Regions from separate parts of the Neobacillus sp. GCM10027624 genome, predicted to be linked through region 3. Evidence: predicted binding sites of a transcription regulator. Region 3 holds the regulator's gene; each other region holds the start of a gene.
What was found. The regulator LexA, encoded in region 3, represses DNA repair genes until DNA is damaged. The targets are predictions, from matches to a motif close to CGAACATATGTTCG.
Positions count from the first base shown of each region.

Region 1: ACFQZ9_RS18860 (Y-family DNA polymerase) is a predicted target of LexA. The motif match lies at 4,412-4,425, and genes of this name have one in related genera.
Region 2: ACFQZ9_RS26675 (YhjD family protein) is a predicted target of LexA. The motif match lies at 5,855-5,868, and genes of this name have one in related genera.

Region 1 covers NZ_JBHTHD010000011.1:508,558-516,153, forward strand. The annotation lists gene ACFQZ9_RS18835 (glycosyltransferase family 2 protein) at 1-953, opposite strand, end outside; gene proC (pyrroline-5-carboxylate reductase) at 1,013-1,858, opposite strand; T-box leader at 1,924-2,143, opposite strand; gene ACFQZ9_RS18845 (MBL fold metallo-hydrolase) at 2,338-3,297, shown strand; gene ACFQZ9_RS18850 (SDR family NAD(P)-dependent oxidoreductase) at 3,307-4,104, shown strand; gene ACFQZ9_RS18855 (YqzH family protein) at 4,136-4,330, opposite strand; gene ACFQZ9_RS18860 (Y-family DNA polymerase) at 4,491-5,750, shown strand; gene ACFQZ9_RS18865 (YolD-like family protein) at 5,791-6,126, shown strand; gene ACFQZ9_RS18870 (CDGSH iron-sulfur domain-containing protein) at 6,175-6,381, opposite strand; gene ACFQZ9_RS18875 (iron-sulfur cluster biosynthesis family protein) at 6,504-6,824, shown strand; gene ACFQZ9_RS18880 (alpha/beta hydrolase) at 6,856-7,596, opposite strand, start outside.
Region 2 covers NZ_JBHTHD010000022.1:47,108-54,703, forward strand. The annotation lists gene addB (helicase-exonuclease AddAB subunit AddB) at 1-3,312, opposite strand, end outside; gene lepB (S26 family signal peptidase) at 3,467-4,021, opposite strand; gene ACFQZ9_RS26665 (TVP38/TMEM64 family protein) at 4,011-4,667, opposite strand; gene ACFQZ9_RS26670 (LCP family protein) at 4,700-5,632, opposite strand; gene ACFQZ9_RS26675 (YhjD family protein) at 5,899-6,264, shown strand; gene ACFQZ9_RS26680 (competence protein ComK) at 6,278-6,847, opposite strand; gene ACFQZ9_RS26685 (IDEAL domain-containing protein) at 7,039-7,272, shown strand; gene ACFQZ9_RS26690 (M48 family metallopeptidase) at 7,363-7,596, opposite strand, start outside.
Region 3 covers NZ_JBHTHD010000003.1:482,646-490,241, forward strand. The annotation lists gene glnA (glutamine synthetase family protein) at 1-1,076, shown strand, start outside; gene ACFQZ9_RS07310 (DUF4257 domain-containing protein) at 1,158-1,442, opposite strand; gene lexA (transcriptional repressor LexA) at 1,628-2,251, opposite strand; gene yneA (cell division suppressor protein YneA) at 2,410-2,733, shown strand; gene ACFQZ9_RS07325 (recombinase family protein) at 2,749-3,396, shown strand; gene ACFQZ9_RS07330 (DUF896 domain-containing protein) at 3,489-3,719, shown strand; gene tkt (transketolase family protein) at 3,901-5,901, shown strand; gene sirA (sporulation inhibitor of replication protein SirA) at 6,114-6,554, shown strand; gene ACFQZ9_RS07345 (YneF family protein) at 6,630-6,842, shown strand; gene ACFQZ9_RS07350 (ABC transporter transmembrane domain-containing protein) at 7,481-7,596, shown strand, end outside.

The DNA.
Region 1 (7,596 bases), on a different contig from region 3:
CCGCTGGTTATAATATTACCTAAGCTTAGCAGGGCAATGGTTTTGCTGTTTGAAAAAATGGTAAAGAAGGGAAGAAAGTGGGTTAATAGGATTCCGAAAACTGATAAAAAAATCATACTGATACGGTAATTCAATCCTGCAAACGTATTTTTTTCGAGCCCGACAAAGGCCTCCTTTAAACTGCCATACCATTCTACTTCAATTAAATGGAGGGCGGTGACAATCCTCTGCGAAAAGCCTTCCTTTTTCATTCTCATTCCCAATTGAAGATCATCGTCTGGGCGCATTTTAATCCTCTCATGGGTGCCGAACGCTTCATAAGCCTTGTTTGATACAAGGTTAAAAGCACCAATTCCCGTACCGATTTTGGATTTAGGGTTATTCGCCCGCCAAGGCCGTTTAAAATAGGAAAATCCAAACAGGAAAAAGGCAACAAATGACTTGAGCCAAAAGCTGCGGGCATTTAAATTCGGTGCTGCGGTTAAATGGTCAAGTTTATTTTTATTAAAGTAATGCAGCGCTTTTGCAAATGCTTCTTTTTCATAGCGAACATCTGCATCCGTAAACAAAAGCCATTTACCGGAAGACTGTTTGGCACCTGTATATAATGCATGGTTTTTACCAAGCCAGCCTTCCGGTAATTCTTGTATATGAATGACCTTTATTCTTTGGTCCGATCTAGCTAACTCATCAATAATTTTTCCAGTATGATCTGTTGAACGGTCGTCTACCAGAATCCATTCGACATTTTCATAGGTTTGCTGCAATTGACTTTGGATACTTAACTTTATTTGTTGTTCTTCGTTTCTTGCTGCGACAATGACTGTCAATAACTCCCCATCTACTAGACCTGTTTCATTTTCGAGAAAATCTAAATTTCGTAAACCGGCCCAGGCATCCAATATAAACGCAATCCAAACAACAATCCCCAATGAAAGTAACGTGGTTAACATGTATGACACTTCCCAGTCCTTTTTTTACATTTTATAAGAACTCTCGGGAAACATCCAATTTATAGGAGCTGTTCTGCTGTTTCCAGCTGGGTGCTTAATGCTTTCCCCATTTTTTTTGATTGAGCAGTGGCTGTTTTTATACACTCAATAAATGCCTGCTGAACGCCATTTTCTTCAAGGACTCGAATACCGGCTTCAGTCGTTCCCCCCGGACTGGTTACATCCTTGCGCAGCTGTACAGGTGGTTTTATCGATTTCCGGACCATTTCTGCCGCTCCAATTAACGTTTGCACAATTAGCTCCTGAGCCGTTTCCTTATTTAGGCCGATTTCTACTGCGCTATTTTCCATCGCTTCAATCAGATAATAAATATAGGCAGGGCCGCTTCCTGAAAGTCCTGTTACAGCATCAAGATGTTCTTCTTCAACAATAGTGGTTAATCCCACTGTGTTGAAAAGTTTTTTTGCCATTTCCATTTGCTGATCTGACACACGTTCATTGACTGCAATGGCGGTCGCTGATAATCCAACTGTTGCTGACGTGTTTGGCATCGATCTGATAATCGCCATTGGTTTTTTAGCTAAAACCTCTATTGTTTTGATTGAAACCCCGGCGAGAACTGAAATCACCAGCATTTGTTCCGTTAGGTAGTCGCGAATCTTAGCTATTGCAGTTGCGGCATCCTTAGGTTTCATTGCTAAAATTACAATATCCGCTCCGTCAAAGAGTGCACACATGTCGTAAGAAGCACTTACCCCATAACGATTACGAAGCTTGTGCAGCCTTTCCTCATTTGAGTTGTTAGTTACCCAAATATTTTCCCTTTCGATTAACCCATTTTCCAGAACGCCCGAAATAAATGCTTCAGCCATAGAACCTGCTCCAATAACTGCCATTTTTCTCATGTTAATCCTCCTTCTTAATTTGTTGTCTACGATAACGTTTTAAAAAACAAAAAGACCTTTCATCCGTAAAGGACGAAAGGTCTATCTTCCGTGGTACCACCTTCATTGACCCCTTTTAAAATACAAAAAGGTCACTCGACTCCGATAACGCCGGATTTGCGTTAGGTTTTCCTAAAAGCTCATAAGGTAGGTTCAATGATTAAGAGGGTGGTGAAGCCTTCCAGCCTTTAGAGCTTCACTCTCTTTCACCGTTTCTCATTTACTGGTCTTATTCATCGCTTTAAACGAATCAAATTTTAATTGTGATTATGCATTATAAATAGCCTGTCTGTCAAGAAATTAATTTATTGAATTTTTTATTTTTTCTAAAAAGTTATGTGAAAATAATGACATTTTCTGAAAAAGTCGGTACACTTTATTTTATAATCAAATTTTAACATTCGGAAATTTTATAACAATAATGTTAAGGGGGACTGAAAATGACAGAATGGAAAGAGGGTATTGCTAAAATTACACTGCCGACTCCGTTTGAGGTAGGAGATGTAAATGCCTATTTGATTAAGGGAGAGCGGTTAACGCTTGTTGATGCAGGAGTAAAAACGAAAGAATGCTGGAATTCGCTAAAAGCGCAAATGGCTGATTTACATGTAAGTCCTGATGATATTGAACAAGTCATTTTGACTCACCATCACCCCGACCATGTCGGTATGCTTGATTTTTTACCCGATTCAATTGAACTGCTCGGCCACCCGTTAAATGAGCGATGGATTCATCCGACAGAAGAATTTTTTCAGGTGCAGGAGGAATTTTTTACTGCGTTGTTCCATCAATTTGGGTTGCCCAAGGAATTTTTACCTTCTCTTGAAAATTTGCGAAAAACGTTAAAATATTCATGCAATCGTTCACTGACCGGACATTTACATGAAGGGATGACACCTCCGGGACTTCCCGATTGGAAGGTTATTGAAACTCCTGGCCATGCTCAAAGTCATATTGCGCTTTTTCGTGAAAAGGACGGTGTTTTAATTGGCGGAGATCTTATTTTAGCCCATATTTCCCCAAATCCGCTGCTTGAGCCGCCGCTGTTGGGAGAAACAGAAAGGCCCAAGCCACTCTTGCAGCATAATGAATCCATGAAAAAATTGTTATCTTATCCGATTTCAGTTGTGTACACAGGGCATGGGGAAGAGGTTTCCCAATTAAAGGAGCTAATCGAAAAAAGGCTTACCCGGCAGCATGAACGGGCCATGACGGTTCTTAACTGGTTAAGGGAAGATGAGTTAAGTGTGTTTGAAATTTGCAAACGGCTTTTTCCGGCCGTCTATAAACGTGAATTGATGTTGACGATATCAGAGACCGTTGGACAGCTTGACTATTTATCATCCATTGGTGAAATTACTAATAAAGACACGCAGCCTGTTCTTTTTCAGGCCAGATGAGGTGATAAAATGGTTAGGGAACATTTAAAAGGAAAAAATATTATCATCACAGGCGCCTCTGGGGGGATTGGTGCGGAAATTGCTAAGTTGTCCGCTGCAAGCGGAGCCAATCTTGTCCTTTTGGCAAGAAGCATCGAAAAGCTGGAACAGCTGCAAAGTGAATTACAGCAGAAACATCATGTCAAAGTGGTTATTTTTCAGCTTGACGTGTCTGATACCGAAAAAGTTCAAGAAGTTTTTCGGCACATTTTTGCGGAAATTGGTTCGGTCGATATTCTTGTGAATAATGCCGGCTTTGGAGTTTTTCGTGAAGCCCACGCGGCGACAATGGATGAAATCAAGGGGATGTTTGAGGTAAATGTGGTTGGGTTAATGGCGTGCACAAGTATGGTGCTGCCGAAAATGCGTGAGCGGCGTTTCGGCCATATTATCAACATTGCCTCCCAAGCAGGGAAAATTGCCACACCAAAATCAAGCGTTTATTCGGCAACAAAGCATGCTGTTCTTGGTTATACGAATTCGATAAGGATGGAATTAGCTGATTATAATGTTCAAGTCACTTCGGTGAATCCAGGTCCGATTGCTACCAACTTTTTTAATATTGCTGACGAAAAAGGAACTTATGTGAAAAATGTTCAGCGATTTATGCTTAAACCGGAGTACGTTGCTGAGAAAGTGGTTAACAGCATGCTTACAAAAACGAGAGAAATTAACCTACCGCGCTGGATGAATATGGGCAGCGTTGTCTACGTTCTTTTTCCAAGGCTATTTGAACGAATTGGGAAAAAGGCATTTAATCAAAAATAAGCCGCTGCGTCCAGCGGTTTTTCTTTTCCAATTAACCTGTTAAAAATTCATACACCGTATCATTGATTACCTCATACAAATCCGCTTCCGGTTCTGCTGTTTTCATCTCTAGTACCCGATAATAAAGCTCTTCTAATTCTCTTTCATTCATTGGCAATGAATCTACCTCGGTATAGTACTGTTTAAAACAATTTTTTATCATTTTGATTACCAGTTTTTTATCCACGGCTATGCACCTCAATCCCATTATACTGTTTTTTTGCTTCATCACCACATTGGAAAATTGTCATTAAATTCCCATTGAATACGAACGCATATTCGCTTAATATAAAGAGTATAATATAAAGGAACTAACGTTCGTATTTATGACCATGGAGGGAAGAAATATGGTCGATTACAGCACAGCACCGCAAAATAAAATTCTATGTGTAGACATGAAGAGCTTCTATGCAAGCTGTTCAGCTGTCATTTACGGCCTTGATCCGATGCAGTGCTATTTAGTTGTGGCCGGCAATCATGATCGGCAGGGGAGTGTGGTACTTGCAGCCTCACCAAGGGTGAAAAAGGAATTTGGTATTAAAACTGGCTCTAGGCTGTTCGAGATTCCCAATGATCCGCGTATTCAAGTAGTTGAGCCGAAAATGGCTACTTATTTACGAATTTCCACAGAAATTAGCCGTGTTTTCAATCGCTATGTTCCAAAGGAAGCCATTCATACGTATAGCGTGGATGAAAGTTTTATAAAAGTGGATGGTGCCATCCATCTTTGGGGGGATGCCCATACCATTGCCCAAAAAATAAAGAGTGACATTGAGCGGGAGTTCCAGCTGCCATGTGCGGTTGGAATCGGGCCGAATATGTTAATGGCGAAGCTTTGTCTTGATTTGGATGCAAAGAAAAAAGGGGTTGAAGAATGGACGTATGAAGATGTACCGACAAAGCTGTGGAGTGTGTCGCCGCTTAGGAAAATGTGGGGAATAGGCAGAAGGGTTGAAAAAACATTAAATGGAATGGGCATTTTTACAGTCGGACAGCTGGCCCGTTATGATTTAGAAAAGTTAGAAAAGAAATTCGGCATTATGGGCAACCAGCTTTACTATCATGCCTGGGGAATTGACCTTTCGGAGTTAGGCGCACCAATTGTCGAAGGACAAATCAGTTTTGGAAAAAGCCAAATTCTCTTAAGGGATTATAAAGAGGAAGAGGAAATCAAGCATGTGATTTTAGAAATGTGTGAGGAAGTGGCGCGAAGGGCTAGAATGCATCGAAAGGTCGGGCGAACGATTAGCCTTGGAATTGGTTACAGTCAGGATGAATTGGGGGGAGGATTCTACCGCTCAAGAACGATTGCACAGCCGACGAATGTGACAATGGAGCTTTACCGCGTTTGTCTTGAGTTGTTTCATGAGCATTATAATGGAAAAACCGTAAGGCAAATTTCGCTCGCACTCGGCAATATTGTCGATGACAAGGAGCTTCAGCTTGATTTGTTTGATATGGATGCATACAAAAAGCGAGATTTGGGTTATGTAGTAGACTCCATTCGCAGCCGTTTTGGGGCAGGTTCCTTATTGCGGGCTGTTTCCTACACGGCAGCAGGAACCGCCAAGCATCGGGCTACACTCGTTGGCGGGCATAAAATGTAAAAATACTATTTTGATTTATCTATGAAAGAAGGAGAGGCGGATGATTCGTGACCGTGGAAGAATCAAATGGACATCGATGATGCTTCCCGAGCATGTCAAACTGCTAAGGGATTGGGTAAAGGAAGACGGATATGAAAATAGAAAAGAAATGGATGAGCAGCAGCTTGAGCTAATGAATGAAATCCTGCTCGAGGCAATTGAGTTCGATCAGTTTGTTACGATTACCTATTACCGGAATCGCAACTATGAAATTGTTATCGGGAAAATCCATTACTGGGACGAAATGACCCAAAAGCTCCATGTCGTTGACCGTTTTGAAGGAGCGCATCGTATCCCCATTCGCGAAATTGCCGACATCCGGTTGACCGATGTGTAGTTTCAAACGAAATAAAAAAGAGCGGCTGATGACAACCGCTCTCAATAATTAATCTTCTTGAGGAACCCGAACCTGGGATTCGAAATTACCTTTATGTGAGCCGTCACAAAAAGGTTTATTTTTCGATAATCCGCAGCGGCAAAGGGAAAAGGATGGCTTTGTTGTATAAATATTTCCTGAACCATCAATTAATTCCACATCACCTGTAATTCGATAGGATCCGTTATCATTTACTTTGATTTGAACTTTTGACATTCCCAACACTCCCTAAGAAATATTTATTATATTTGTAACTTGAAAAACCTTAGGCAGAAAAATAAGAGCTTAAAAAAACATATGATACAATCATCATATGTCAACAAAGGGGGCTTTTAAACATGAAAATAGAAATTACCTTAGCGGCTGCTGAAAAAATAAAAACGAGAACAGAGGGCCGCACGGGCTATTTAAAGCTAAAATATGATACAGACGGCTGCGGTTGTGCGGTAAATGGCGTAGCAGTATTGTGGTTTGTAGCAGAATTGGATGATAACGACATTCAGATTGAATCGAATGACGTACCGGTTTATATCGAAAAAGCAAAAGCGGTTTTCTTTGATGAAAAAATGAAAATTGACTTTTCAACTGTATCAAATTGCTTTCAATTAAAAAGCCCGCAGCAAATTTTAAACGGGCATATGAGCCTTATCATCAAATAAAAAAACAGACTGCTCCAATTGGACAGTCTGTTTAACGAGAAGGCTCCGGATTTACATATTTTTGTAAAAACTCATCAATCACTCGTTCATAATCAGTGCGGTTTTCATTAAAGGATTGGGCATGCCGCCCTTTTTCTGCAATATAGAGCATTTTAGGCCCTTTTTTATGTTCAAATAAATCCTGCGTCATCGAGGGCAAGATATAATCATCCTTACGGCTATGAATGAACAAGACTGGATGTTGAATATTTTCAATAACCGAGATCGGTGAGACATTCCGGATTGAATATTTATCCCGAAGCCGTAATATAAGGTCTCCAATCGGTAATAAAATTCCAGGAAAAAGCTTAAAATCCTTTTTAATCAAATAAGCAAGCTGAGCCCTGAAATCTGAAAATGGACAGTCGGCGATGTAAAAATCAGCACCATCCTCAAGCATTCCTGCATACAACAGCATCGTTGCAGCTCCCATGGATTCACCGTGAATCCCCAGCAAAAGATTCGTTCCTTTTTCCTCTTTCAGCCAGTCAACAACGGCTTTTAAATCGAATTTTTCGTAATAACCGAAGCTCGTGGTTCTTCCCCCGGATTCTCCGTGGCGCCGGTGATCATAAATTAGCACATTAAAACCGCGCTCAAGGAACAGATTCATATATTTGATTGAATTGATTTTCGTTTCGGTTACACCATGTGAAATAATAATATAACGGTCTGTTTGGTGCGGTTCAACAAGAACTGCTTTAATCTCGTAACCAAAGGGTGAAGGAATCTC
Region 2 (7,596 bases), on a different contig from region 3:
CGCCCCATCGATAATCGAATTTCCCGTTTTTTGATAGAGATTTCGAACGTAATGCCGTAAATTCTCAAATTCATTTATGCTGGCTACTTTGGACTTTTTAGATAAATTTCCGTCCTTTTTGATTCCCGCAGAAATAATTTGTGAATCACCGGATTCAAGTGTTTGGTCCATCAAACGAATGACATTTTGATCACTCAGCATTAACCCGTTCATTTTAAACTTTTTCATAATTTCCTGTTCGATTTCATCGATGGTTAACATTTTTTTCGTACTAATAAACGGGTTGTGAACATGGAAATAAAGAACACCCGCAGGAGTCGCTTCCATTTCTACCAGCTCTTTTGAATGGGTAATAACGATATCGAGATAGGTCAGCATTTGCAATGCAAGCCCATAATAAACTTCGCCTAAATTAACATCTTTTTCACTTGATTTGTAGTCAATTACCCGCAAAAAGACACTTCCGTTTTCATCTTTTGCTTGATCCACACGGTCAATCCGGCCTGCCAACTCCATTTTCTTTCCATTTTTCAAAGAAAAACTTAATGGAGGAAGTTCTCCTTTTGAGCCAAACCCTAACTCTAAGCCAATCGGTGAAAAGCCGCTAACCTTGGCATGTTCACTTAAAACTAGCGAGGCACGGGTAATAATTTGCTCCAATTTTCTTTTAATATAATGATGGCGTTCAGAGCTCAGTAAAATTTCATTTTGCAGTTTAGGAGCTAGAGTATTAACCGCTTCCTTTGATAAAACCTCACATTGCTGCCTTGTTAAATTACTCCAAGAAATCTTTTGTTCATTTACAGTATCTGATATATGCTTTAATGCCGCATGGAATAATTCCCCTATATCAGGTGCTTCTAACCGGAAAATTTGTCGTTCCCTTAGTTTGAGACCGTGCTGGGCAAAATGAGAAAAAGCACAGCCATTGAATAATTCCATTCTCGAAACACTTGCCTGAATGGTCTCTCCGTATAATTCATCTGCTACATCCTTTGAAAGGTTTACCGTTTGGTTCGTGTAAAAAAGGCTGGATAAAACTTTTTCAGCCTGGGCTTTGCCCACGCCTTCCATATAAAAGTTATATACGTTCCACCAAAGAGGCGAAATCGGATAATTTCTCTTCATTAATTGAAGCTGAGCTGTTAAATAAGACAGTGTTGATGTTGGATTTGAAACAAAGCTGAGCTGATCTTCCTCCACCAGCTCCGCTGGGTCGTTTACAAATACATGTTCAACTAATCCTGGGAACATATCTTTTATTCTTTTAATATAAGAGGAAGGAATGAGTGCTTTTCCCTCATTATTAGCAAGCGGATAGGTAACATAAAGCAAATCTGACGGGATTGTCAGTGCTTTATAGGCTAAAAAGTTTTCATCAAGAAGGCGTGTCCTGCTGCTTGGTGCAACCTTGATACCGGCAATCATCAGCATTTCTCGGTCATCATCTGCCAGTATCCCTTCATCCGTTAGTTTTGCAGGCAATACCCCTTCATTAACACCGACCACGAATGCGACCTTGATTTCTGTTAATCTTGATTTCTCCAAGTCTCCAATTAAAACTTGGTCAATTGCCGGAGGAATAAGAGAAAAACGCAGGGAGTCAAATCCTGCTTCTAAAATAGCCGTATACGCTTTTAATGAAATCGGTTCGTCCCCTAGGATTTCTACGTATTGGTCTAAAAGGTCTATCACTGCATTCCAGACCTGTTCATGTTCCCGCATTTTAACAAGATTGCCTTGCTCCTCTTCAGCCAATTTCCACTTTTCAAGCTTTGCAGGTACCTCTAATTCTTCTAAATATAAGTAAATGGCTTCACAAAGCTTCCGTCCAGTATCTGCTTTTTTCAAACGTCTAGATAATCGTAAGATAGGGGCAGATACCATAAGTTTCAATTCATTTAATTCCTGTTCAATTTCCTTTTCAGCATCCGTTTGAACTGTCCCTAACTCCAAACCGTAGGAACGGCGGTAACTCCACCGCTCTTTTTTCGTCCACTTACTTCCTTTTATACCGTAAGCTAGGCAATAGTTTTCGAGTCGGTCCATTTTTTCACGCATTTTACCGGGATTCTCCTGAAGCGGGTAAAGCAATTCCGTTTTAATTACCCTAAATATTGGCTCATAGCGCCAATACGTTTGAATAACCTCCAGGCTGGAACGAAGGAATTCGATAAGAGGATGGTTTAACATCGTTCTTTTTTGGTCGATAAAATAAGGAATTTGATGGTCATCAAAGACTGGGACCAAAAGATCATGATAATCCCCTCCGTTACGGATCAGTAAGGCTATATCGCGGTAGCGGTACCCTTTCGTCCGGACCAATTCACGTATTTCTCTCGCAATCCCTTCTATTTCGGCTCGCCTGCTGACTGCTTGACCAATATGAATCGCAGTTGGCCCTTCAAAAGGCACAACAGGCCTCTCATCGAACATTTCCTCAAGATGGCGTAAAGAAGGATGATTCCACTTTTGTTGGTTTTTTAGCAGAATCGGCTCTTCCACCTCTATCCCTTCCGCTCTCGCCATTTCAAAAATAGTGTGACAAGCATCAGAAGACAGCCTGAATAAATCAAGTTCATCAGGTGCTCCATGAACAGATACCTGATCTGTTGTCATCGCAATGGTAACGCTCCGGCAATTCTTCATGAGTTCCTTTATGACAAGATATTCCTGTGGTGTAAAGCTGTAAAATCCATCAATATAGATTTCTGCTTCCTTTAGATATCGGGAAGATGCCACTTTTTCTGAAAGGAGGTAAAAATAGTCTTCAGAGTCAATGTATTTTCCAAAAACCTCATCTTCAAAATGTTTATAGATAATTTCCAAATCATGTAATTTATCTTGAAGTGCCTTAGCGGATTCATTGCCGAGTTTTACTGACCCTTCGATTAGTTCTTCAGGTCGAATACAATACCGCTTAAATTCAATTATCATTTGCTCTAATTGTTGAATAAAGCCTTGTTTATCTGCAGCACGCTCGAACAAAGTTAATTGTTCCTTTTGTTCTTCAATGATTTTACGAATCAGCATACTCATACCGACATTGCTTAAATGGTATCGGCTGATTCCGCCCGTTTCTTGTAAAATTCTCCATGCCAGCCGTGGAAAACTATAAACCTGGGCTCGAATCGTGCCGCCAATTTGCGGATCTCTTGCTAAATGATACTCTGATAAAAACGTCATTTGCTCGGGAACAATGTAAATAATTGGTTTACCCATTGGATATTCCATTAGGCGATCCCGTATTTCGTTTAAACACAGCGATGTTTTTCCGCTTCCAGACCGCCCGATGATCATTCTTACTGACATGTATGGACCCCCATTCCCTAATCTCTCTGTTTTTCATTTTATCATGAAATGGGCACAAACGTTTGGAATTACGTCCGTTTTATGCAACCAAAAATGGTAAAAAATTCGCAGCAAAAAAAGAGCATGCTAACATGCTCCCTGCTTAAAGTTTATTTTAAAAATGGACATCCATTTCGTTTAATGGCCAGTAGCGTAGATCGACCTTGCCAACTACTTGGTCCACTGAGATGAAACCAAAATGGCGGCTGTCCCAGCTGCCTAATCGATTATCGCCAAGAACGAATAGCTTACCGGCAGGCACTGTATTTACCCCGGTAATTTCTTTTAATGTAAAATCACCTGTTAATTTTACACCCGGGGTTTTTTGTTTATAAATATCCAAAAATGACTCCTTATACTTTTTTCCATTTACATATAAATGATCATCACGATAAACAATTTTATCCCCTGGCAACCCAATGATGCGTTTGACGAAATCTTCCTTTTGATTGGCATGAAAAACGATCACATCAAATCGATTTAAATCGCCAATCTGGTAACCAAGCTTATTCACGACAAGTTTGTTCCCGTCTTGAAGAGTTGGCATCATTGATTCCCCTTCAACTATGTAGTTTGAAAAGAAAAATGTCCGAATAAAAGCAAAAATAATGATTCCAATTGCAAAAGCCTTAATCCATTCCACGCCTTCCTTTTTCCATTCAATCTTCATTAAAACTCCTCCATCTATCCAATCCCTCTTTTTCCCCATTATGGTCATTTTCAATCCTTCTATTCAATCTTACTTCAATTCTTTTTCCAACATACCAAAGGATGAAAATTATGCCCACAACCATAATCGTTCGGTAAGGCTTCGTAATGAGTGAATGGAGATCATAGCCAACAAAACTAATGGTAAAAATCATCACCATTTTCCCAATAAAAACGGCTAGCATATATTGATACATACTTATTTTAGAAAGACCGGCAACAATATTTACTATGGCCGATGGCGTAAAGGGGAAACAAAGAAGTATAAATAGCGGGCCAAATCCGTGACGGTCTACCCAATCCATTAATTTGCGAACTTTTGGATGTTTTGGGAGAAAAGATAATAAACGCCTTTGCCCAAACCTTCTGATAACGAAAAAAAGCAGTAATGCACCCACACAAGCACCAAGCCAAGAAAATAAAAATCCCCACCATAATCCAAAAGCACTTGCATTGGCCATCACAAATAAAAAAAGCGGCAAGAACGGCAAAAAGGCTTCAAGCATTGGAAGCAATATCCCCGGCAGCGGGCCAAGTGAACGATATTGCTTTATTAAATCCATGATATTATCGAGTGAAATCGACTCCTTCATCATCTCAAAATCCATCATACCTCTCCTCTTTGCCGACCTTGCTCATTTTATTTCGTAATAAATTGGTGAAGGGCCTCCCTATTTTTAGCAACATCAATGGCTAATACCGCTCCTTCTCCATAAATCCGTTGATTGGTATAACTATTATCCACAGGAATCCTTAAGGTCTCAACAGGACCTTCCCTTTTGGAGAAATAATTGGTTGACATAAATATTATATCGGATGTTTTCATGTTTGTATTGATATATGGTGTAATTACACCAATTAATTTTGGTATTTTCGGAATTGTGTTTATGCTTGTCAGCTGATCTCCAATTGCTTTCACTGCTTGCTGCTGTCGTCTTACACGTCCAAAATCCCCAATCGCATCGTGCCGAAAACGAACATAGCCCAGCATTTCCTTTCCGTTTAGCCTTTGAACCCCCGGTTTAAGCGATACCCCAATATTTTTTGACATTGCCTTTTCAACATCAATCTTTACACCGTTTGGAAATGCCTCATCAATTAACTGAACAAACCCTTGAAAGTGGACGATGGCATAATATTGTAGGTCAATATCGAAATTTTCTTTTATCGTTTTCCTCATTAAATCAGGGCCTCCACGGGCAAACGCAGAGTTAATTTTATGCTTACCATAACCGGGAATATCTACATAACTATCCCTCATAATGGAAGTAAGTTTATATGTTCCTTTATTTTCATTATAATGGGCAATCATGATGGTATCAGCTCTTGATACTTCATTCCCTCTTGCATCACTGCCCAGCAGGAGAATGTTTGTATCCCCGTATTGGTCCTTTTTCCCATCAAAGGTATAAACAACTTTATCTGTTTTGCTTACTTTTTTTAATGATTGGTTCACTCCTTGTTTATATTGATAATAAGAATAGCCTGTACCGGCTATCAGCAATACAAGGATTACCATCAGAACAGAACGCCATTTTCCCTTTTTCTTTTTCTGATTTTGTTCATATCTCATTCATCCATCACCCTTCCAAGTTAAATTTCCCCGCCTATATAGACGCTTGCACCAAAACACAAGTTTCTTCTATCCTCATTTTCCCCTACTCGATACGCTTCTATAAAAAACTTTCTTAAAGATTTCCTAACGCCAAAAACCACATATGAAAACGAAGCGGTTATAAGGACATACATCCTAAGAGAACCTATTGCCTTTTCATATCTTTTTTTATAAAATATAAGAACAAACGTTCGAATTAAGTAACAGGAAGGAGCTTAAATCAAATGACAAGAATTCCTGAAGAAGATCGTAATATTATGGAGAAAGCCATTTACTTACCAATGGTTTTAATTATCTTAAACCGGGATTTAAGCGTAGTGGAAAAGAGTCCTTTTAAATTAAAAAAACCTTATTTGGGATTGATTGAGGAAACGATGAAAGAGGTTCAAAGAGAATTGGCAGAGGCTAAACATTATATGAAAAAGAATAAACTCCAAGTAACCGAAACAAAACGGGACGATGCCTTTACGATGTATCTGTTCTTATATAAGGGCTATGAAGAAAGCCATAGTTACTTTAATCCAAGAATCCGAAATAAAGTTCAAGAGTTAATCGAGCTCTATTTTTTAAAAAAGCACTCGGCCCGTTAGATTTGCGCTATGTTTAATTTTTTGTAAAAAGATCTTCACCATATTTACGGGTGTTTTCTGAGGCCTCCATCGAAACTGGCTTTTGCATCAAATAAAATGATTTTCTTTCATTAAATTCAATTCTTTGCATTAACTTTGTTCTTAAAAAAGATGTTCTTAATAATTGATTGTCAATCGTGCTATAAGGAACTGGAAATAAGTGTGCCTGTTTATTGCGAAAGGTAATAAGTGTTTGCTGATTGGAAATACGGCGATGTTCCTTTACATGATCATGTGAAATCCAAATACATTCAGAGCGGGTCGGTGATGTGGTTGGGAAAAAATAGAGGCGGTTGGACGGTTCAATCGCGATTGGAATTTTATGCGTAATCCCAATGAGTTGTCTTGTCCCTTTCTTCCGGCTTTCGTAATCACAGCCAAAATAATCACAGCTTTTTTTGATTATATCCAAAGGCTTAAATGGAGAAAGAAACTCATCCTCTTCCTCAAAAATTTGTGAATATATTTTACTGCCATACTCTACAGGTCGAATAAACATGGTACCAGAATTAATTTCATATTCTTCAATCTGATTTTGCTTCAATACCGCCAACTCCCCATTATTCTATTTTTTCCATCATATCATGTTCATTTGCCAATATCTTGATTTTTCCGAATCGTTACCAAATTGGTCACAATTGATGTCAAGGAAATTATTTCTGAAAATTATAAATATTTGTTTGATTTTATCTAAAAAAATCCATATAATAAAAAAAAGCATCAGGGGTGATTTTCTTGAATGAAAAATCCTACACGGAATTAATGAAAATTGGTGCCATGAAACGTCAAAAGACAGAAAATTACGTTCAGGATTTGTACATTGAAATGCTCCTAGCAGAAGTCCAATTAAACATTGAAAAGGAAAAACTGTTAAAAAAAATTGACAGTGCCATTGATCATCGGGACAAAAAAGCGTTTTTCTTATTATCCGGCCAACTCAGAGAGCTTAATAAGCGATTTGGAACTTAAACTTTTTAAGAGCCGTCCAAAAATGGACGGCTCTTTTTTGTTCCAAGAACGAAAAGGACTGATGAAACACATCAGTCCTTAACCAATTTTTCATTTTATCTGATTCCGATGTTTGATTTCATATTCTTCGAGCATTGAAATCCGATCTAGCATGGACGGATGATCATAGCGGAATATTTTAACCAAGAGCGGTGGATTTACCTGGCTTAAGCCTGACTTGGTTAATTCCTGGAATGAGGTAATGGCGTCCTCCGGATCTTTGGTCATATGGATTGCATAATTGTCGGCACGTGACTCTTCATAACGGGAGATAAGGTTTGTAAA
Region 3 (7,596 bases):
GTAAAGTTGCCCGCTTAATTTGTGATATCTATACTCCAGATGACAAACCTTTTGCCGGAGACCCACGTAATAACCTTAAACGTCTTCTAGCAGAGATGAAAGAACTTGGCTTCACAAACTTTAACCTAGGACCTGAGCCGGAATTCTTCCTATTTAAATTAGATCAAAAAGGTGAACCAACTCTTGAATTAAACGACCAAGGCGGCTACTTTGACTTAGCACCAACCGATTTAGGGGAAAACTGCCGTCGTGATATCGTTCTTGAGCTTGAAGAAATGGGATTTGAAATTGAAGCTTCTCACCATGAAGTAGCTCCTGGACAACACGAAATTGATTTTAAATATGCTGATGCTGTAACAGCTTGTGACCAAATTCAAACATTCAAACTTGTGGTAAAAACCATCGCACGCAAACATGGTTTACACGCAACATTTATGCCGAAACCATTATTCGGTGTGAATGGTTCAGGAATGCACTGCAACCTATCCCTATTTAAAGATGGCAAAAATGCATTCTTTGAGCCAACTGGTGATCTTGAACTAAGTGATACTGCACGTCAATTCATTGCTGGAATCTTGAAGCATGCTCCAAGCTTTACAGCTGTAACAAACCCAACAGTAAACTCTTATAAGCGTCTTGTACCTGGTTACGAAGCACCTTGTTATGTAGCATGGTCTGCACAAAACCGTTCACCATTAATTCGTATCCCGGCTTCACGTGGAATGAGCACACGTGTAGAAGTGCGCAGCGTTGACCCTGCAGCAAACCCATATCTTGCTTTAGCTGTTCTTTTGAAAGCAGGTTTAGATGGAATTAAAAATAATTTAACTCCTCCTGCGGCCGTGGACCGCAACATCTATGTAATGAGCAAAGAAGAAAGAATCGAAGAAGGCATCATCGATCTTCCTGCAACATTAGCACAAGCATTGGATCAGTTAAAAGCCAACGAAACTATGGTCGCTGCTCTTGGTGAACATATTTTCGAACATTTTGTTGAAGCGAAAGAAATCGAGTGGGATATGTTCCGTACAGTAGTTCACCCATGGGAAAGAGAACAATACATGTCTATGTATTAATACAAAATAACTCCTAAGCACATTGCTGCTTAGGAGTTTTATTATTATGCAAGTAAGCTTATGGGATTTAGGGGTTTGCATTTAATCTGAACCATTTTGCTTGAATTGCTTATAACCGGTCAGAACTAAATCACCACCAATCCCTGCGGTAATCGAGATGGTCATTTTCTCAACATAAGAATTAGGGGAAATATACAAAACAAGAAGCAGTGAAGCAAAGGCGCCAAGAAGCATTTCTTCTAAAAACCCAAGATAAATGAACTTTTTTGTCTTACGCGGCATGATGATTTTTCCATGCTTTCGAACATGTCCAAGAATTCCAACTACACCACCGATTATGAAAGAGAAAATAATGCCTTTTAACACAGTTTCTCAACCTCCTTAAGCCTAAATTTTTGACCTAAGGTAAATCTTGGTGTAATTCCATTATATTAAAATTGTAATCTATAAAAAATGGGTAAAAAATACTGAATTTTCAATATTTGTAAAATAAATATAGTGAAATCCCTATAAAAAAGAGTCAGCACATTATTTTGTACTGACTTTTTTTATTAATGTATATGTCGATAAACTCCAATCACTTTTCCCAAAATAGAGACATTCCTTAAAATGATTGGTTCCATTGCGGAATTTTCCGGCTGAAGGCGAATATAATCCTTTTCTTTAAAAAATCGTTTACAGGTTGCCTCATCTTCCTCGGTCATTGCGACAACAATATCACCGTTATTAGCGGTTGGCTGCTGTTTTACAATGACATAATCCCCATCAAGGATCCCTGCTTCAATCATACTTTCACCCATAATTTCCAACATAAATACGTGTTCATCAGATGGAGCAAGTCTTTCGGGAAGTGGAAAATATTCTTCAACATTTTCTATCGCTGTAATCGGAAGCCCGGCGGTTACCTTACCGACAACAGGAACATTGACAACGTTATTTCTTGGGATTTGAGCTGTTTCATCTACTTCTAAAATTTCGATTGCTCTTGGTTTAGTAGGGTCTCTTCTAATAAGCCCTTTACTTTCTAATCTAGCTAAATGACCGTGAACGGTAGAGCTGGAAGCAAGACCGACTGCTTCACCGATTTCCCGAACAGAGGGTGGATACCCTTTTTTCTTTACCTCGCCTTTAATGAAATCAAGAATATCCTGCTGCCGTTTAGAAATTTTAGCCATGGTAATTTCCACCTCGCCACTAGTAATTGTTACCTTAATTATAGCATGTTCGCCAGTTTTATACAAACATAAGTTCGAATATTATTGACAACAAACAGATGTTCGGATTATAATAAAATCAATTAAACGAACATATATTCTGTCGAGAGGTGTTTGTAATGAAAAAAATATGGACCAAATACTCATTTTCTATTATTCTAATTGGATTAAGCTGCCTATTTGCTTTTATACTTTCGATTGATTTTAGTTCATCCGCAAATGAACGCTATAAAAAAATAACTGTTTCCGAAGGAGATTCCCTTTGGAAAATTTCTAAGGAATACTCAAATGAGCATTCTCTTTCCAATAAGGAATTCGTAAATTGGGTTAAACTCCATAATAAAATAGAAGATGAAAACATTTATCCTGGTGAAGAGATTGTTATTCCCGTTAATAAGAAAACCTTATCTACTACAGAGTTAGCAAGTGCTGCTGAAGAATAGAAAGAGAGATTAAGTATGAAAGCAATTATTTATTGCCGAGTGAGTACAACAAAAGAGACACAGGAAACCTCACTTAAAAGGCAAGAGGAAGAACTCATCCAGCTCGCTAAACAGTATCAATTTGATGTTGTATCCATCATTAAAGAACAAGCAAGTGGTTATGAACTGGAAAGGGATGGGATTCTTCAACTGCTTCAAACAATTAAAGATGAACCGATCCAGGCCGTATTAATTCAGGATGAAACGAGATTGGGCAGAGGTAATGCAAAGATTGCTCTGTTGCATTGTATTTTAAAAGAAGATATAAAGCTTTTTTGTATATCACACAACGGAGAACTGCAGCTTTCTGAATCAGATTCAATGGTGTTACAAATTGTTGGGATGGTAGAGGAATACCAGCGCAAGCTCCATAACATCAAAATAAAGCGTGGTATGAAAAGGGCAGTCCAACAAGGATACAAACCTGAGAAAAACCTTAAGAATCTAGGAGAACACTCAGGCAGGGAAAAAATTGATGCACCTATTGAAGAGATTGTCAGGCTAAGAAAAAACAAATTGACCTTTGCTGAAATTGCCGCTACCTTAAGGGGATTTGGTTATAATATTTCAAAAGCAACCGTACATAGACGATATCAGGAATATATTCAAACAGAAGAAGATTAAACATTTACCTTGTCAGACGGAGCTTTTTCTAGTAAAATCAGTTGTCATGGATTTAGTATTTATGATAACTTGCTTCGAAAGGTGGGTTTAATTTGCTTTCAAAGGAAAAATTAGCGAGAATTAATGAATTAGCAAGAAAATCAAAATCAACTGGATTAACGGAGCTAGAAGCAAAAGAACAATCAAAATTAAGAAGTGAATATTTAGCTGCTTTCCGTTCTAATATGTTAGATACATTAACGAATACCAAAATTATCGATCCACTAGGTAATGATGTAACACCTGAAAAAATCAAAGCTAGAAAAAAGAATAACTTACATTAAAAAAGGGCAGGAATACATTTTTGTATTCCTCTTTTACATATTAAAGCGCTTTCTGTGGGAAAATAGAAAATGATAAGGCTTACAAAAACTAATTTTGATGCAATTAGTTGAATAAATCGGAACGGGACTATAATATTATTGGTGTACTTATAATCCTATTATTCAGGAAAGGATGTAATTTATGTTTGATATGATTGATGCTTTATCGGTAACGTCCATTCGCACACTTTCTATTGATGCGATTGAAAAAGCTAATTCAGGCCACCCTGGAATGCCAATGGGTGCTGCACCAATGACTTATACATTATGGACTCGCTTTATGAACCATAATCCCAAAAATCCTCAATGGTTTAATCGTGATCGTTTTGTATTATCTGCTGGACATGGTTCCGCGTTGTTATACAGCATGCTTCATTTGTCCGGTTACAATGTAACAATGGATGATTTAAAGCAATTTCGTCAATGGGGCAGTAAAACACCTGGCCACCCGGAATATGGTCACACTGAAGGGATAGAAGCAACGACAGGACCACTTGGCCAAGGTATTGCCATGGCAGTCGGAATGGCAATGGCAGAGCGCCATGTAGCAAGTGTTTATAACAAGGATAAATATGAACTTGTGAATCATTATACATACAGTATCTGTGGTGATGGTGATTTAATGGAGGGTGTGTCTGCAGAAGCTGCATCACTTGCAGGCCACTTAAAATTAGGCCGTTTAGTTGTTCTATATGATTCAAATGATATTTCTCTTGATGGAGATCTAGATAAATCATTCTCTGAGAGTGTTAAAGAACGTTTCCAAGCCTATGGATGGCAGTATATTCGTGTAGAAGATGGCAACAATCTTGAAGAAATTTCAAAAGCCCTAGAAGAAGCGAGAAGTGATTTAGATCGTCCAACCATGATTGAAGTGAAGACAGTCATTGGGTATGGTTCACCAAACCGCGCAGGAACTTCCGGTGTCCACGGTGCTCCATTAGGTGCGGCTGAATTAAAATTGACAAAAGAAGCTTATAAGTGGACCTTTGAAGAAGACTTCCATGTACCACAAGAAGTATATGAAAACTTCCAGAAGCTTATTGTTGAAAATGGAGAAAAGAAAGAAAAGGAATGGAATGACCTTTTTGAACAGTACAAAAAGGAATACCCTGAACTTGGTTCACAGCTTGAGAAAGCATTAAACCATGAGCTTCCAGAGGGTTGGGACAAAGATATTCCAGTTTACCAAGAGGGGAAAAGCCTTGCTAGCCGTGCATCTTCAAGTGAAGTGCTTAATGGTATTGCGAAAAATTTACCAATCTTAATTGGCGGCTCTGCAGACCTTGCTGGATCAAATAAAACTTTAATCAAAGGCTCTAATGACTTCATGCCTGATTCCTATGAAGGCCGTAATATCTGGTTTGGCGTTCGTGAATTTGCAATGGGAGCAGCAATGAACGGAATTGCGCTTCATGGCGGTGTTAAGGTATTCGGCGGAACATTCTTTGTTTTCTCGGACTACTTACGTCCATCCATTCGTCTAGCTGCTTTAATGGGATTACCAGTTACGTATGTATTTACCCATGACAGTATTGCGGTTGGGGAAGATGGTCCAACACATGAGCCAATTGAACAAATTGCCGCATTGCGAGCAATGCCGAATCTGTCCCTCATTCGCCCGGCAGATGGAAATGAAACAGCGGCTGCATGGAAGCTTGCTGTTGAGTCAACAAACAAGCCAACGGCTCTTGTATTGACTCGCCAAGATCTACCTACGATCAAAGGTACGGATGTAAATGCATATGAAGGTGTTTCAAAAGGGGCTTACGTTATTTCTGCTTCTGAAAAAGAAACTCCGGACGCATTGTTGCTAGCAACTGGTTCTGAAGTAGGACTAGCTGTGGAAGCGCAAAAAGCATTAGCAGGAGAAGGTGTGCAGGTTTCTGTAGTCAGCATGCCTTCTTGGGATCGCTTTGAAGCCCAATCAAAAGAATACAAAGATTCTGTTCTTCCTAAGAATGTGAAGAAACGTCTTGGAATTGAAGTGGGTGCTTCTTTAGGCTGGCATAAATATGTAGGAGACGAAGGAGATGTGCTAGCCATTGATAAATTTGGCGCCTCAGCTCCTGGTGAAAAAATTATGGAAGAATACGGCTTCACAGTAAATAATGTAGTAGCTCGTGTGAAAGCATTATTATAATAATATTTCCTTTGCAATGAGAGGACAGCTTATAATGGCTGTTCTCTTTTTTTATATTGATTAATCGCTTTTAAATCTTAGAATTTGTAGGGTTTTTATCATAAACATAAAAATCGACAAAAATAGTGAAAGTTTTTGCCGCCGAAAGACAAAAGTTTTGATTTTGTTTTTTTATAATAGAAAAAAGGGCTTTTGGCGAAGGAGAGATTGTGGTGAGAAACTATCGGCTATATTTAATAGAAGATGAATTTGCCGCCCATTACTTCGGAAGAGAGAGCATGTTTTTTCAGCTTTTTCGTGAACATGAAAGAGCATTCGGCGAGCTAAAATATATTACAGGAAAACAAATTACTTATATAACAAAAACGGTTGAGGTTTTAAAAATTCATAACCTTTTGCAGAAACAACTTGGAAAAATAAAGGGGTTTAAGGCGGAACATGGCACATATTCTATTGAAATGAATGGAAGACTAAGTATAGCAAAATTAGCCGTCTTCCAGGATTTCATATCAGTAGAGGCAACTGGCAGCTATGAGGCAGAAACAGTGTTTTTTGAAGTTCTTAGGAAATGTGAATCTTCGTTCTTAGCAATCGACTTGGAGCATGAGCGTTTTGGATGGTTAAAGCCGATTAAAGAAAGAAAATATGTATAATTAAAAACGGATATTGTATATTCCTAATAATTTTAGTACACTGTGTATGGTAGACAACATGAAGGAGGAAATTCAATGATGTACGTTCTAGTTGGTATACTGGCATTAGCTGCTGGTGTAGCACTAGGATTTTTCATTGCTCGTAAGTATATGATGAGCTATTTAAAGAAAAATCCGCCAATTAATGAACAAATGCTTAAAATGATGATGATGCAAATGGGTATGAAACCTTCACAAAAGAAGATCAACCAAATGATGAATGCTATGAATAAGCAGCAATCAAAATAAAGGACAAGCACTCGTGTAAATGGGTGCTTTTTTTCATAGGTAATTCCTTTATCACGATTTTACTTATATATTGTTCGGTAAAAAACAGATGTAAGTACGTTTAAAAAAACAAAAGGGAAATTTCTCTGGAATTAATATTGCAATTTTCAAAATCTTAACAATTCGCATAAATTACTTTTACAATTGTTTGGTAATCTTAAGGAAAGAACAATGTAGGAGTGATTATGATGGTTGCTAAATTGAAAAGAGAATGGCATAAATTCTGGTTCATCAGTTATAACACTCTTTTGGCTAAAAGTATCGAATTAGACAAAGTTGAAAAATATCTACAGAAATCAAAAAATCATGGTGACAAACTGATTCAACTCTTGTCACGATAAATTTTTAATCTTGTAGTCTAAAGAATGGAAAAAAGGTCAAAACATCACCTAAAGAAAAGGGTCGCAAAACTCAAAATAAAATTTGAATGAGCCCTAGTTGGCTCTTTTATTATAGGCAAGGTTAAAGCATTCAGGCTTATGGGTGCTTTTTTTCATGCTTTTCAAGTTAATTTCTAAATCTTTATTATTTTTCAAAAATTTGTTAAAATAATTATCCAACGAGTTAAACGTATAGATAGAGATTTCGGGGGAGTTTAGATGAAGGTCTTTTTGGATTTGGGCTGGTTTTTTAAACAGGAGAAAAAATCGTACGTAACAGGTACACTTCTCTTATTATTGGTGGCCTTGCTGCAATTGGTTCCGCCTAAGGTAAT